One region of the Nesterenkonia populi genome, then DNA from elsewhere that is predicted to be linked to it. Evidence: predicted binding sites of a transcription regulator. Region 1 holds the regulator's gene; the other holds the start of a gene.

What was found. The regulator LexA, encoded in region 1, represses DNA repair genes until DNA is damaged. The targets are predictions, from matches to a motif close to TCGAACANNTGTTCGA.
Region 2: the regulator LexA is predicted to act here: its motif matches at 4,038-4,053, upstream of FWJ47_RS07185 (Rv2578c family radical SAM protein).

What each region holds. Positions count from the first base shown of each region.
Region 1 covers NZ_VOIL01000001.1:1,184,131-1,190,780, reverse strand. Annotated here, with positions in the region: gene hisB (imidazoleglycerol-phosphate dehydratase HisB) at 1-592, opposite strand, end outside; gene FWJ47_RS05525 (histidinol-phosphate transaminase) at 605-1,738, opposite strand; gene FWJ47_RS05520 (LysM peptidoglycan-binding domain-containing protein) at 1,778-2,122, opposite strand; gene lexA (transcriptional repressor LexA) at 2,307-3,038, shown strand; gene FWJ47_RS05510 (ATP-dependent DNA helicase) at 3,074-5,134, opposite strand; gene hflX (GTPase HflX) at 5,131-6,650, opposite strand, start outside.
Region 2 covers NZ_VOIL01000001.1:1,557,096-1,563,745, forward strand. Annotated here, with positions in the region: gene FWJ47_RS07160 (rhodanese-like domain-containing protein) at 1-203, shown strand, start outside; gene FWJ47_RS07165 (metal-sensitive transcriptional regulator) at 256-534, shown strand; tRNA gene FWJ47_RS07170 (tRNA-Arg) at 684-759, opposite strand; gene FWJ47_RS07175 (antibiotic biosynthesis monooxygenase family protein) at 797-1,123, opposite strand; gene FWJ47_RS07180 (gamma-glutamyltransferase family protein) at 1,133-2,926, opposite strand; gene FWJ47_RS07185 (Rv2578c family radical SAM protein) at 2,937-4,028, opposite strand; gene FWJ47_RS07190 (beta-propeller fold lactonase family protein) at 4,209-5,462, opposite strand; gene FWJ47_RS07195 (RDD family protein) at 5,472-5,882, opposite strand; gene glnA (type I glutamate--ammonia ligase) at 6,051-6,650, shown strand, end outside.

The DNA.
Region 1 (6,650 bases):
TCTCGTCAGTGCGGGGGTCAGATTCCACAGCCGCGCGCAGGGCTCGGGCGAACGCCTTGAACTGCGCCTCGACGATGTGATGCGGGTCGCGGCCGCCGAGGACCTGCATGTGGAGGCAGATTCCGGAGTGGTGGGTGATGGCTTCGAAGACGTGCCGCGTCATGGAGCCGGTGAAGTGCCCGCCGATGAGGTGGTACTGCTGGCCGTCGGGCTCCCCCGAGTGCACCAGGTAGGGCCGGCCGGAGACGTCGACGACCGCCTGGGCGAGAGCCTCGTCCAGCGGGACCATGGCGCTGCCGAACCGGCGGATGCCGCGCTTGTCGCCCAGTGCGGCGCGCAGGACCTCGCCGAGGACGATGGCCGTGTCCTCCACTGTGTGGTGGACATCGATGTGGGTGTCGCCCTGAGCCTGGACATCCAGGTCGATGAGGGAGTGCCGGCTGAGCGCAGTCAGCATGTGGTCGTAGAAGGGCACGCTGGTGGAGATGTTCGAGGTGCCGGTGCCGTCCAAGTCCATGCGCACGCTCACCTGCGACTCGCTGGTGGTGCGCTCCATCCGGGCGACGCGGCCCTCAATCAGTTCAGCTCCCATAGGTCCTCCAGTCTAACGGCCCAGTGAGCGGCGCAGTGAGTCGAGGAAAAGGGTGGTCTCCTCCTCGGTGCCGGCAGTGACCCGGAGATGGCCGGCGATGCCGACGTCACGGACCAGCACTCCGTCGTCAAGCAGGTGCCGCCAGACTGCCTTCTCATCCTCGAGGCCTCCGAAGAACACGAAGTTGGCGTCCGAGGGGCTGGGTGCCAGACCCATGGCGGTGAGCTCCTCGACGATCCGGTCCCGCTGAACCTTGATCTTCTCCACATTGGCCATGAGGCTCTCGGCGTGATCGAGCGCGGCGCAGGCTGCCGCCTGGGTGTAGATCGACAGGTGGTAGGGAAGACGCACCAGTCGCAGTGCGTCGGTGATCTCCGGCGCTGCGGCGAGATATCCGAGCCGGCCCCCAGCCATGGCGAAGGCCTTGGACATGGTGCGGGTGACGACGAGCCGGGGGCGGCCCTCCAGAAGCTCCAGAGCTGAGGCCACGCCGGGCTGGCGGAACTCACCGTAGGCCTCATCCACGATCACGATGGTCGCGGACTCGGCCGCGGCCTCATAGGCGGCCCGCACCACATCAAGGTCCAGAGCGGTGCCGGTGGGGTTGTTGGGCGAGGTGAGGATGACGACGTTCGGCCGGTGCTCGCGGATCTGCGCAGCGACATCCTCGGCGGACTGCGTGTAGTCCTCGTTGCGGGTGCCGGGAATGTAGTCGCTGTAGGTGCCCCGGGCATACAGCGGGTACATCGAATAGGTGGGAGGGAAGGCCATGACGGACCGGCCCGGGCCGGCGAAGGCCTGGAGCAGGTGCTGCATGATCTCGTTGGAACCGTTGGCCGCCCAGATGTGCTCCGCGGTAAAGTGAGCCTGCGGCAGGTCCCTGCTGAGGAAGTCTGCGAGCTTCTCCCGCAGAACGGTGAACTCGCGGTCCGGATACCGGTTCATCTGCGCGGCGGCCACGCGCACCTCTTTGGTGATGGCGTCCACCACGTCGGCGGGCACCTCATGCGTGGTCTCGTTGACGTTGAGCATCGCCCGCACGGTCAGCTGAGGAGCGCCATAGGGCTGCTGCCCCTTCAGCTCCTCACGGATGGGCAGTGCGGCCAGGCGGTCAGCGCGTGCATTCGAACTCTGAGCGTCAGTCACCGCTCCATCCTATGGCCGAGCGGTCAGGCAGGGTGTCCGTTACTGAGCAGCAGGCAGGTACAGGGTCTGTCCCGCCTCCACCTGGGAGGAATCCAAGTCATTGATCTCCGCGATGCGGGTGATGGTCTCCTGCACCGGAGCCTGCGACTCAGCCCGCTGGGCCAGTTCCCACAGAGTCTCCCCCGGTGCGACGGTGACCTCCACAGCCTCCACCCCAGAGACCTCCTGCGAAGAGGCCTGGGCCTGGTTCGTCAGGCCCGACAGGCCGAAGAGGAGAAGGGCCGCCAAGGCCGCAGCAGCAAGCATGGAGGGCAGGCCCAAGAGCACGAGCCGCCCCCTGCGGGTCAGCTGGATGCCCGAAGTCTGCGATGCGGTGCTGGTCATGGTGTCCTCCTGTAGTGAGCTCGAACGTCGATTCGAACATCTGTTCTATTTTTAGCACACATCTTCGATAGCTTCTACCTCGAATCGAACACAATGATGGAAACTGTGTCCGAACTCCCGTAGGCTTCGAACCAGCATTCGAGAGCGCTCGAAGACACAGACCATCCAACTGCGGGGGTATGACATGGAAAATGACGCGGCATCGCTGACGGAGCGGCAGCGGAGGATCGTCGACATCATCCAGGAGGCGCTGGCCGAGCGGAGCTATCCGCCGTCCATGCGAGAGATCGGCGACGCCTGCGGCCTGGCCTCCCTCTCCTCCGTCACCCATCAGCTGGGCAGGCTCCAGCAGCTCGGCTACATCCGCCGCGATCCTGGGCGGCCTCGGGCGATGGAGGTGCTCCGCGACTCCTCCGGCCGCCCCCTCGCCGAGCCGGTGAGCGCAGACGGCCCCGCCGGTTCAGCCGCAGACGCCCCCGAGGTGCGCGAGGACCCCTCCGGCGTCGTCGACCTCGACGCTTACCGGCAGCAGGTCGACTCGCGCGTCTCCCAGGTGCCTCTGGTGGGACAGATCGCCGCCGGCGGGCCCATCCTCGCCGAGCAGAACGTGGAGGACGTGATGGCCCTGCCGCGGCAGCTCACCGGAGAGGGCGAGCTGTTCATGCTGCAGGTCCGCGGCGACTCGATGATCGAGGCCGGAATCTTCGAGGACGATTGGGTGGTGGTGCGCCGCCAGGCCGATGCCGACAACGGGGACATCGTCGCGGCGCTTCTGGACGAGGAGGCCACCGTGAAGACCCTCAAGCGGCGGGACGGCCACCAGTGGCTGCTCCCGCAGAACCGGCAGTACGAACCGATCCTCGGCGACGAGGCCGCCATCATGGGCAAGGTCGTCACCGTCCTGCGCAGCCTCTAGGGGCGATGCACTCGGCTCCGCAGCCCGAACGGAGGCTAGCCTGAGCCGGACAGCCGACGGAGGGCGCCCTGCGCCACACTGCTGTCGGTGGTGGCCCAGAAGTCAGGCATGGACTGCTTGAGGTAGCTGCCGTACTGCTTGGTGGCCAGCCGGGAATCGAGCACCGCCAGCACTCCCCGGTCCTCCTGCGTGCGGATCAGCCGCCCCGCGCCCTGCGCCAGGCGCACCGCGGCGTGCGCCGCGGAGACCGCCATGAACCCGTTGCCGCCGGACCGTGCGACCTCCTGGCTCCGAGCGTTCATCAGCGGGTCGTCCGGGCGCGGGAACGGGATCCGGTCGATCGCCACCAGGCGGCAGGACTCCCCCGGAACGTCCACCCCCTGCCAGAGAGACATCGTCCCGAACAGGCATGTCTCCTGGTCCTCTGCGAACTCTCGCACCAGGGCAGACATCGTCGCATCGCCCTGGCAGAGGATCGGCACGTCCAGCTGCTCCCGGAGCTGCGCCGCGGCCTCCTCCGCGGCTCGGCGGGAGGAGAAGAGGGCCAGCGTCGCACCCTTGGACGCTTCGATGAGCCGGCCCAGCTCCTCCCTCTGGGCGTGCTGAGTATTCAGCGAGGGGGCCGGCAGATGCTTGGCCACGTACAGCATTCCCTGCTTGGGGTAGTCGAACGGGCTGCCGACATCCGCCGCATCCCAGCCCGGAGCCTTCGGGCCGGAGAGCCCCAGCTGCCCGGCCACAGGGTCGAAGCTGCCTCCCACCGCCAGCGTCGCGGAGGTCAGCACCACCGTGCGCGTGCCGAAGAGCCCCTCCCGCAGACGTTCGGCCACCGTGGTGGGCGCCACGTAGATCAGCGGCGGCTCGGTCGGGTCCGCCGGGGTGTAGCCCTGGCCGGGGGTGAAGGTTCCGGGCCGGGTGAGCCAGACGACGTCGGGCGTCTCGTCGGCCTGGAGGATGCGGTTGGCGACGTCGTAGACCGCCTGAAGCCGGGCACGTGCGGCAGTCCTTCCGGCCTCAGCCTCGCCGGCGGTGCTGTCCCCCGCGGGCTTGGAGTCGGAGAGGGCGGTCTTGGCGGCGTCACGGGCGGCCTGGACCGCGGAGAGCTGCCGCTCGCGGAGCCCCGTCGGCTTGCCGGGCGTCTTGTTCAGCAGTCCGTCCTCGATCCCGTCGAAGGCGGCGCCCACCGCAGCCGCGGCGTCCTGCAGCGGCTCCACCCGGATCGCCGTGTGCCGGCGGGCCGAGGAGGCCGCGGCCTGGATCATGGCCGCCGAGAGGTGCACCGTCACTGCAGAAGTCACCCGCTCAGCGAGCTCGTGCCCCTCATCGATGATCACGGCGTCATGCTCCGGCAGGACTTCCAGGCCCTCGAAGGCGTCGATGGCCAGCATCGCATGGTTGGTGACCACAATGTCGGAGTCAGCGGCCTGGGCCCTGGCCTGCTCCGTGAAGCACTCCTCCACCATCGGGCACTTCCGGCCCAGGCAGTCCACCGCGTTGACGGAAACCTGCCGCCATGCCTGGTCGGTGACCCCTTCGGGCAGGTCGTCGCGGTCGCCGGTCTCCGTCTTCTCCGCCCATTCGCGCAGCATCACCACCTGCTTGCCCAGCTTGGAGGTGGGCTCATAGGTCGTCACGCCCCCGCTGGGCTCAGCCGCGACGGAGAACAGCGCCTCAGCGTCGTCGTCCCCCTCGGGGAAGCCTCCGGCGAGCTTCTGCTTGCACAGGTAGTTCGCGCGACCCTTCACCAGGGCCACCTCCACCGGGCGCTCCAGCTCTGGTTCGAGGCTCTCCAGCAGGCGCGGGAGGTCCCGACCCATGATCTGCGCCTGCAGGGCGAGGGTCGCCGTGGAGACGATCACCGGCTTCTCCGCCTGCACAGCATGGGCGACGGCGGGCACCAAGTAGGCCAGCGACTTGCCGGTGCCGGTGCCGGCCTGCACCAGCAGGTGCTTGCCCCGGTCCAGGGCCCCGGCCACCCGGCGGGCCATCTCCTCCTGACCCTCGCGGCGGGTGCCCCCGAACGCCTCCACGGCGGTGCTCAGCAGCTGCTGCGCCTCCCTGCCCGCCGCGGGGGCATCCGCCGCCGTCCGGCTCATGCGGCGTCGTCCTGCACCCGGTACTGCTGCAGCTCGGCAGCCAGCGGGCCGCGCACCCTGACCTGCAGGCGGGTGCCGCCCTCCTGGTAATCGGTGTGCAGGATCTCCGCGTCCGCGGCGTGCAGTCGGGCGACCACGTCCCCCTCGGAATAGGGCACCAGCAGGTGCATCTCAATGTTCGGGCGCGGGATCGAGTCGGCGATCCGCCGCTTGAGATCCTCGATGCCCATTCCGGTGTGCGCGGAGACTACCGCCACATGCGGCTCACGGCGTCTGATCCGGTCGATGACGTGGTCCTCGGCGGTGTCGGCCTTGTTCAGGACGATGATCTCGTCGACCTCGTGGGCGTCCACCTCGGCAAGGACCGCGCGGACCGCGGCGATCTGACCCTCCGGCTCGGGGTGGGAGGCGTCCACCACGTGCAGGATCAGGTCGGCCTCGGCGACCTCCTCCAGCGTTGAGCGGAACGCCTCCACCAGCTGGGTGGGCAGCTGCCGGACGAACCCGACCGTGTCGGAGAGCGTGTAGCCGATCCCGTCCGGGGTGACCGCCTTGCGGGTGGTGGGGTCCAAGGTGGCGAACAGCGCATTCTCCACCAGCACACCGGCGTCGGTGAGGCGGTTGAGCAGGCTGGACTTCCCGGCATTGGTGTACCCGGCGATCGCGACCGACGGCACAGCGTTGCGCTTTCGGTTGGCGCGCTTGGCCTCCCGGGCCGGCTTCATGCTCCTGATCTCTCGGCGCAGCTTCGCCATCCGCTGGTTGATGCGACGCCGGTCCAGCTCGATCTTGGTCTCGCCGGGGCCGCGGGAGCCCATTCCGGCCCCGCCGGCGCCGGCCTGACCGCCGGCCTGCCGGGACATCGATTCGCCCCAGCCGCGCAGACGCGGCAGCAGGTACTCCAGCTGGGCCAGCTCCACCTGCGCCTTGCCCTCCCGGGACTTGGCGTGCTGGGCGAAGATGTCCAGGATCAGGCCGGTGCGGTCGATCACCTTGACCTTGACGATGTCCTCCAGGCCGCGCCGCTGGGACGGGGCCAGCTCGGAGTCGACGACGACGGTGTCCGCGCCCAGCTCAGCGACCGCGGCACGCATCTCCTCCGCCTTGCCGGAGCCGAAGAAGGTTCCCGGGTCCGGGGTCGCGCGCCGCTGCAGGAAGCCGTCCAGCACCGTGGAGCCGGCAGTCTCCGCGAGGGCGGCCAGCTCCCGCAGGGAGTGCTCTGCCTCCGCGGTGCTGCTGCCGGAGTAGAGGCCCGCCAGGACCACGCGCTCCAGGCGCAGCTGGCGATACTCGACCTCGGTGATGTCCTCCAGCTCGGTGGACAGCCCCTCGACTCGGCGCAGGCTCCGGCGCTCGACCAGGTCGAACTGGTCGCCGTCGTGCTCAGTGTGCTCGCTGATGTCGGCGAGCTCCCGGGCGCGGCCGTCCAGCACTGAACGGCGCAGGGAGTCACGGTTGGCCTGGGCGGTCTCGGCGTCCGACTCAGCCTGGTTGAAGGTAGCGGCTTCGGTCTCTC
Region 2 (6,650 bases), 370 kb from region 1:
CTGGCATTCTCGCCAGCCATTTCATCCATCCGAAATTGAAGTGGCTCTCCTTCGGCGTAGGCTCTGGGCTGATCTTCGCTGCCTCGACCAACACGTGTGGGATGTCGTATGTGCTGAGTCGGATGCCGTGGAACAGGACGGCAGCAGAGCCCACCTTGGAATCTGCGCTGCGGGATATCTCTGATGCGTCCGGCAGGCTGTGAGCCCGCTTTAGATTCTCTGCTCACTGGTCTTCAGGCACCGGAAGGACGCCTCATGCGCAACGCAGATCCCGAAACTCAGCGCAGGATCATCAACAGGCTCAAGCGTGCCCGCGGCCAGCTTGACTCCGTGATCAGCGCGGTGGAGAACGGCGGTTCGTGCAGGGAGGTTGTCACTCAGCTGGCCGCGGTATCCACCGCCCTGGATCGGGCTGGGTTCATCATTGTCTCGGGTGCTATGCAGCACTGCGTCACGGAGCCCGAGGCGGCAGCCGAAGAAGAGGATGGCCTGACCATCGAGGAACTCGAAAAACTGTTCCTCTCCCTCTCCTGAGACCTGCGGCGAAGGTCATAGTGGATACCAGACTGCGCTTGTCGCAGGTTGAACAAGGGCCACCCGTTGATTCGACGGCTGGCACAGGCTCAGACACCCTGATCGCCTCTGACATGCTGGAGCAAGCTCGGCCTGATGCCCGGCTGAATTGGTGCCCCCATGAGGATTCGAACCTCAGACCTTCGGTACCGGAAACCGACGCTCTATCCCCTGAGCTATGGAGGCGGGGGTCGCTTTCAGCGACCGATCTAGGCTACCAGAATCAGCCGGTGACCGAGACCTCGTAGCTCCACAGCTCAGCGGACATGCCGACCGGCTTCTGCTTGGGCTCCTCGCCCTCCTCCTTATCGCTGTGCGACGCGGCAAACTGCTCGGAGCTCCGCCAGCTCTCGTAGTCCTCCTCGGAGTCCCAGCGGGTCACCACCAGCCAGGTAGTCCGCTCGTCGGTGGGCTTGAGGAGCTCGAATCCCTGGAATCCGGAGGTCCCCTCCATAGAGCTCTGGCGGGCGGCGAACCGTTTGCCGAGCTCGTCGCCGGAGCCTTCGGGGACGGTGATGGCGTTGATCTTGATCACGGGGGAGTTGGCCATGGTTCGAGTCTAACGGCCTGCCGCATACCCTTGCGCGGCCCGCGGGTTCGCAGCAGCTTGAAGCCGGCCGGAGGCAGGGTCGCGGACCACGCAGGAGAGGCGTCCGAGCTTCCATTCTCCCGCGCGGGTGATGGCGTGGCCTCGCCGTTCCAGGCCGGCGATGACATCGTCGCCGAGCCGGTCTTCGACCACGGCGCCGCCGGGCTCCCACTGACGCGGCCAGAACGATGACGGCAGGGAGGTGGTGTGCAGCGCCGGTGCGTCGATGGCCTGCTGCGGGGTGTGGCCTCCCACCAGGGTGCGCAGCAGGAACAGCAGCTGCCACTGGTCCTGCTGGTCGCCGCCAGGGGTCCCCAGCGCCATGAAAGGCGCACCGTCTTTGAGGACCAGGGTGGGCGTGAGAGTTGTGCGCGGCCGCTTCCCCGGCTTCAGGGCGCTCGGAGAGCCCGGATCAAGCCAGTTCATCTGCAGCCGGGTGCCGAGGGGGAATCCCAGCTCGGGGATGGTCGGTGAGGACTGCAGCCACCCGCCCGATGGGGTGGCCGAGATCATGTTGCCCCAGCGGTCCACGACGTCGATATGGCACGTGTCGCCCTTCGTCTCGCCGGCCCTGCTGACCGTCGGCTCGCCGCCGCCCGCCGCTCCGCCGCTGAGGCCTGTGCCTGCGCGTTCGAGGCGGGGAAGCGTCTTGGCGGCCCCGGGGATGTCACCGGGGCTGAACTCGTGCGAGGCCTCCTCGGTGATCAGCTGGCGGCGGGCGGCGGCGTACTCGTCACTGAGCAGGTGATTAAGCGGCACCTCACCGTCTGCGTAGTAGGTGTCCCGGTCGGCCATGGCGAGCTTGAGCGCCTCCAGGATGGTGTGGGCCCCGAGCTCCGTGCCGGGGTCCAGACGAACGTCGTCGAAGCCGTCGAGAATCTTCAGGGCCTGCAGCAGCACAGGACCCTGACCCCAGGGACCCGTCTTGGCGATGGTGTGTCCGCGGAACTCGATGGTGACAGCGTCCTCGTAGCCGGCAGAGTGGTCCGCGAAGTCCTCCTGGGTGATCACTCCGGCGTAGTCCCCGCCGTCGGAATGCCGGTGAGGCGTCTTCACATACTCTGCGGCGGCCGCGGCGACTTTGCCGGTCTTCCACTCAGTACGCGCGGCATCGATGCGACCCTGGCGGTCAGCTGCCTCCGCACCAGCCTCCACCAGGCCGCGCAGCACCTTCGCATAGACCGGGTTGGTGAGCGTCTCACCCGGCTCAGGGACACGGCCCCCTGGCATCCACTGCGCAGCAGAGGTGGGCCAATGCTCGGTGAAGAGCTCCTGAACGGTGCGGATGATGCCGCTGATGGCGGGCACGGCCCGATGCCCGTTCTCCGCGTAGTCGATGGCGAAATCCAGGACACGGGCCAGCTCCCAGGTGCCGTGGTCGCGCAGGAGCAGCAGCCACGCGTCGACGGCCGCCGGCACGGCGGCGGCCAGCGCGCCCGCTCCTGGAACCCGGTCCAGGCCCAGACTTGCGCAGTGCTCCAGGGTGGCGGCCGCCGGCGCGGGGCCCTGTCCGTTCAGGACGATGGGCGTGGGGTCATCTGCGGCGGCGAAGACTCCCGTCATGTCGCCGCCGGGGCCGTTGAGGTGCGGCTCCACCACATGCAGGACAAACGCCCCCGCGGCTGCGGCGTCGAAAGCGTTGCCGCCGCGCTCCAGGACGGACTGTGCTGAGGCGGTGGCCAGCCAGTGGGTGGAGGCGCTCATCCCAAAGTGCCCTTCGAGGGTGGGGCGAGTGGTGAAGTCGGCGGCGTGGGTGAACGTCATGCCTGCTATCTCACCACAGGGCGCCCTGCGCCTGTCCGGAGAGCTCCAGCCCGGGAAGCTGCAGCTGCGGGTCATCGGCGCGCTGCTGCGGGGCGGACTCCTCGGGGGAGGTGCGGCCTCGCCAGCGCAGATCGCTGTCCCGTTCGAAGCCATGCCGGCGTCGTGCTTCCGCCGCCCTGGCTCCCAGCCACTGCTTGTACTCCTTGGAGGCATAGCTTCCGAAGCCGTGCTTGCCGCTGTAGAGCCGCCTGTATCTGGGCACCAGGGCGGGGTGCTCCTGCTGCAGCCACTGCATGAACCATTCGCGGGCGCCGGGCCGCAGGTGAAGAGCCCCCGTGCTCACCCAGCTGGCGCCAGCCTCCTTCAGGGAGCCGTGCAGCCAGTCGAGATGATCCTCAGAGTCGGTCAGCCAGGGCAGAATCGGCATCGCCAGAACATTCACGTTCAAGCCTGCGTCGGCGACAGTGCGGACCAGGTTGAGCCGGGCCGTGGGATTGGGGGTGCCGGGCTCCACGGCCTGCTGCAGAGGAGGGTCCATGATGGCCAGGGACACGGCCACAGAAACATCCACCCTCTTGGACGCCTCGACCAGCAGGGGCAGGTCCCTTTTCAGCAGGGGCCCTTTGGTGAGGATGGAGAACGGCGTCTCCGAGTCCGCCAACGCCCGGATGATGCCGGGCATGAGCTGATACCGGCCCTCCAACCGCTGATACGGGTCCGTGTTGGTGCCCAAGGCAACGTGCTCGCGCTTCCATGACGCCTTAGCCAGCTCCGCCCTCAGCACCTCAGCCACATTCGTCTTCACAACGATCTGCGTGTCGAAGTCCTCGCCCGTCCCCATATCCAAATAACTATGCGTATTTCTCGCGAAGCAATATTTACAGGAATGGCTGCATCCACGCGTTGGGTTAACGGTCCACTTGAACGGCATATTGGACTGGCCGGGCACTTTGTTGAGAGCAGTCTTGGCCGCAACCTCATGGAACGTGATGCCGTCGAACTCAGGTGTGCGGACGCTGCGCAGGAGTCCCTGCATCGGGATGAGGGGCGCCGCGGCCGGTGTGCCGGCGTCATCGTGGATCTTCTGGTTCTCCCACCGCATGGACGATATTCGAACATATATTCGAGTCCACGTCTATGGCTGCGCGTGGCTCAGCAGCGTCCACGAGCGGACAGTTCCCGAGGCATAGCAGCAGGCTTCGCACTCGCAGGAGCAGGGGCTGTCGCAAAGGCCTTGCGTCGCTCTCTGCACCGGCAGCTGATTGCGCGGTGTCCCGAGCCGCTACTGCTCGACAGTGTCGTCGAAGATCATCAGGGCACCGCCGTCGTGGTAGTTGGAGACCCACACCGTGCCGGAGAGCTCGTCATAGGTGACCCCGATGGGATACTCGCCCGCAGGCAGCGTCTCGATCTCGTCCAAGGTCTCAGCGTCGAATTTGGAGATCGTGTTGTCGTAGTAGTTCGCGGCGAACAGGGCGGTGCCGTCTGCGGAGATGTCCATGGTCCGCGGTTCCCGGCCCGTCGGGGTGGAATCGATCACCTCGTTGGTCTCCGTGTCGAACGCGACGATCTGGTCCGAGCCCGAGAACGTCGCATACAGGACGTCGCCCTCGGGGGAGAGGACCAGGTGCCGGGGGCGCTCGCCCTGGTTGTAGAACATCTCCGCCTCGCCGGTCTCCAGGTCCACCTCGTATATCTCATCGGCGTACATGGCAGTGACGTACACGGTCTGGTTGTCCGGCATAGGGGCGATGCCGCGGGGCTGCGAGTTCAGCCGGATGCGCTCCGTGGTCTCCCCGGACTCGGCATCCACCACGGAGAGGTCGTGGTCGCACCAGTTGGAGACCAGCAGGGTGGAGGCATCCGGGGTCACTGCGAGGTACTTGGGGACGCGGCCCACCTCGATGAAGTCGTCCCAGTCGCCTTCCTCCACGCTGTAGCGGAACAGGGCGGTGGGCTCGACGGCATCCCCGTTGCGGCAGTCGTCGTAGGCGTCCGCGCCGTAGTCCCGGAAGCGGTACTGGGAGACGTACGCGTACTCGCCGTCCTCAGTCCACACCGCCTCCACGGGCGCGCCGGTCACCTCATCCGGGTAGCCGTCCACGCCGAAGTCAGCGGGGCTCAGCGTCGCATCCAGCTCCTGGACCAGCTCCCGCTCCTCGGTGTCGTACAGCGTGGAGCTGTTCCGGTAGATCATGTTGTTCGCGATCGCGAGGCCCCGCCCGTTGGAGACCACAGACTTCGGAAAGATAGAAGGCTCGGTGATGGACTCCGCATATGAGAACCCAGTGGTGTTCGACGCCGGCCGGTCCGGGATCTCGTCCTCATCCGGGACGGCGCTGCCGCCCTCCTCGTCATCCCCGGAGTCACCGCCCTCAGCCTGATCCTCGCCGCCTTCAAGCGTGGGGCTGGGGATGCTCTCCTGCTCATCCTCAGCCGACTGCTCCTCGCCGTCGCCACCGCAGGCCGTCAGCAGCACGGCAGCGCTCAGCGAAAGGGCAGCCAGGCGCAGGGGGACGGTGCGGGGCTCAGTCATGGGTGTTCCTCACATCTGGAGCTGAACGGTCCCAGCAATTCTGTCATGGGCGCCGCGGCCGTCCGGGGAGATCAGCAGTACGGGAATGATCAGGAGCAGCATCGCCGTTCGCAGGCTCGACCACGCCGGGCCGGGGATCGAGGCGGGCCCGCCGTTGCCCAGCCGCACCACCTGGATGCGCATCAGACGTTTGCCGATCGTGACGCCCAGCAGGCCGCCCAGCAGCACGTGCATGAGCACGAAGATTCCCAGTGTGACCAGTTCGTCGAAGCCGAAGAACGCGAAGGAGATCAGCGAGGCGATGCCCCAGTCGATGAACAGGGCCAGCACCCGTCTGCCGAAGGGGGCCAAAGCGCCTGGGCCATCAGGGGGGAGCCCCAGGAGATCGCCGGGGTATTCGTCGTCGTGCTCTGCAGTCACAAGCGACCAGTGTACGGATGAGAGTCCCCGTTAACATCTTGGAAACATTTGCGTGACCGGCGGGAAACCCAAGGGTCGGTAGTGTGTCAGATGTCTGCCTGAGGCCGAGTTGCTGAACCGGAGCTCAGGAGTCCGATGACCGACTCACACGATGAGGAGCAGTACCGCATGTTCTCCAGCCCCCAGGAAGTTCTCGACTTCATCAAGAATGAGGACGTGAAGTTCGTCGACATTCGCTTCACCGACCTGCCCGGCCTGCAGCACCACTTCAATGTTCCGGCCCACACCGTCGACCTCGACTTCTTCGAGAACGGCCAGCTCTTCGACGGCTCCTCCATCCGCGGATTCCAGGGCATCCAGGAGTCTGACATGCAGCTCATCCCGGACCCCACCACCGCGTTCCTCGACGAGTACCGCGAGGCCAAGACCCTCGTGATGACCTTCTCCATCATCAACCCCCGCACCGGCGAGCCCTACGCCCGCGACCCCCGCGGCATCGCCCGGAAGGCCGAGGAGTACCTCGCCTCCTCCGGCATCGCCGACACCGCCTTCTTCGGCCCCGAGGCTGAGTTCTTCCTGTTCGACGAGGTCTCCTACAGCAACTCCCCGAACGAGTCCTTCTTCAAGGTCAACGCCAAGGAGGCCAACTGGGGCTCCGGCAAGAGCGGCGAGTTCGACGGCGTCCCGGACGCGCACAAGCTCGCCACCAAGGGCGGCTACTACCCCGTGACTCCGCAGGACAAGTCCGCTGAGGTCCGTGACGAGATC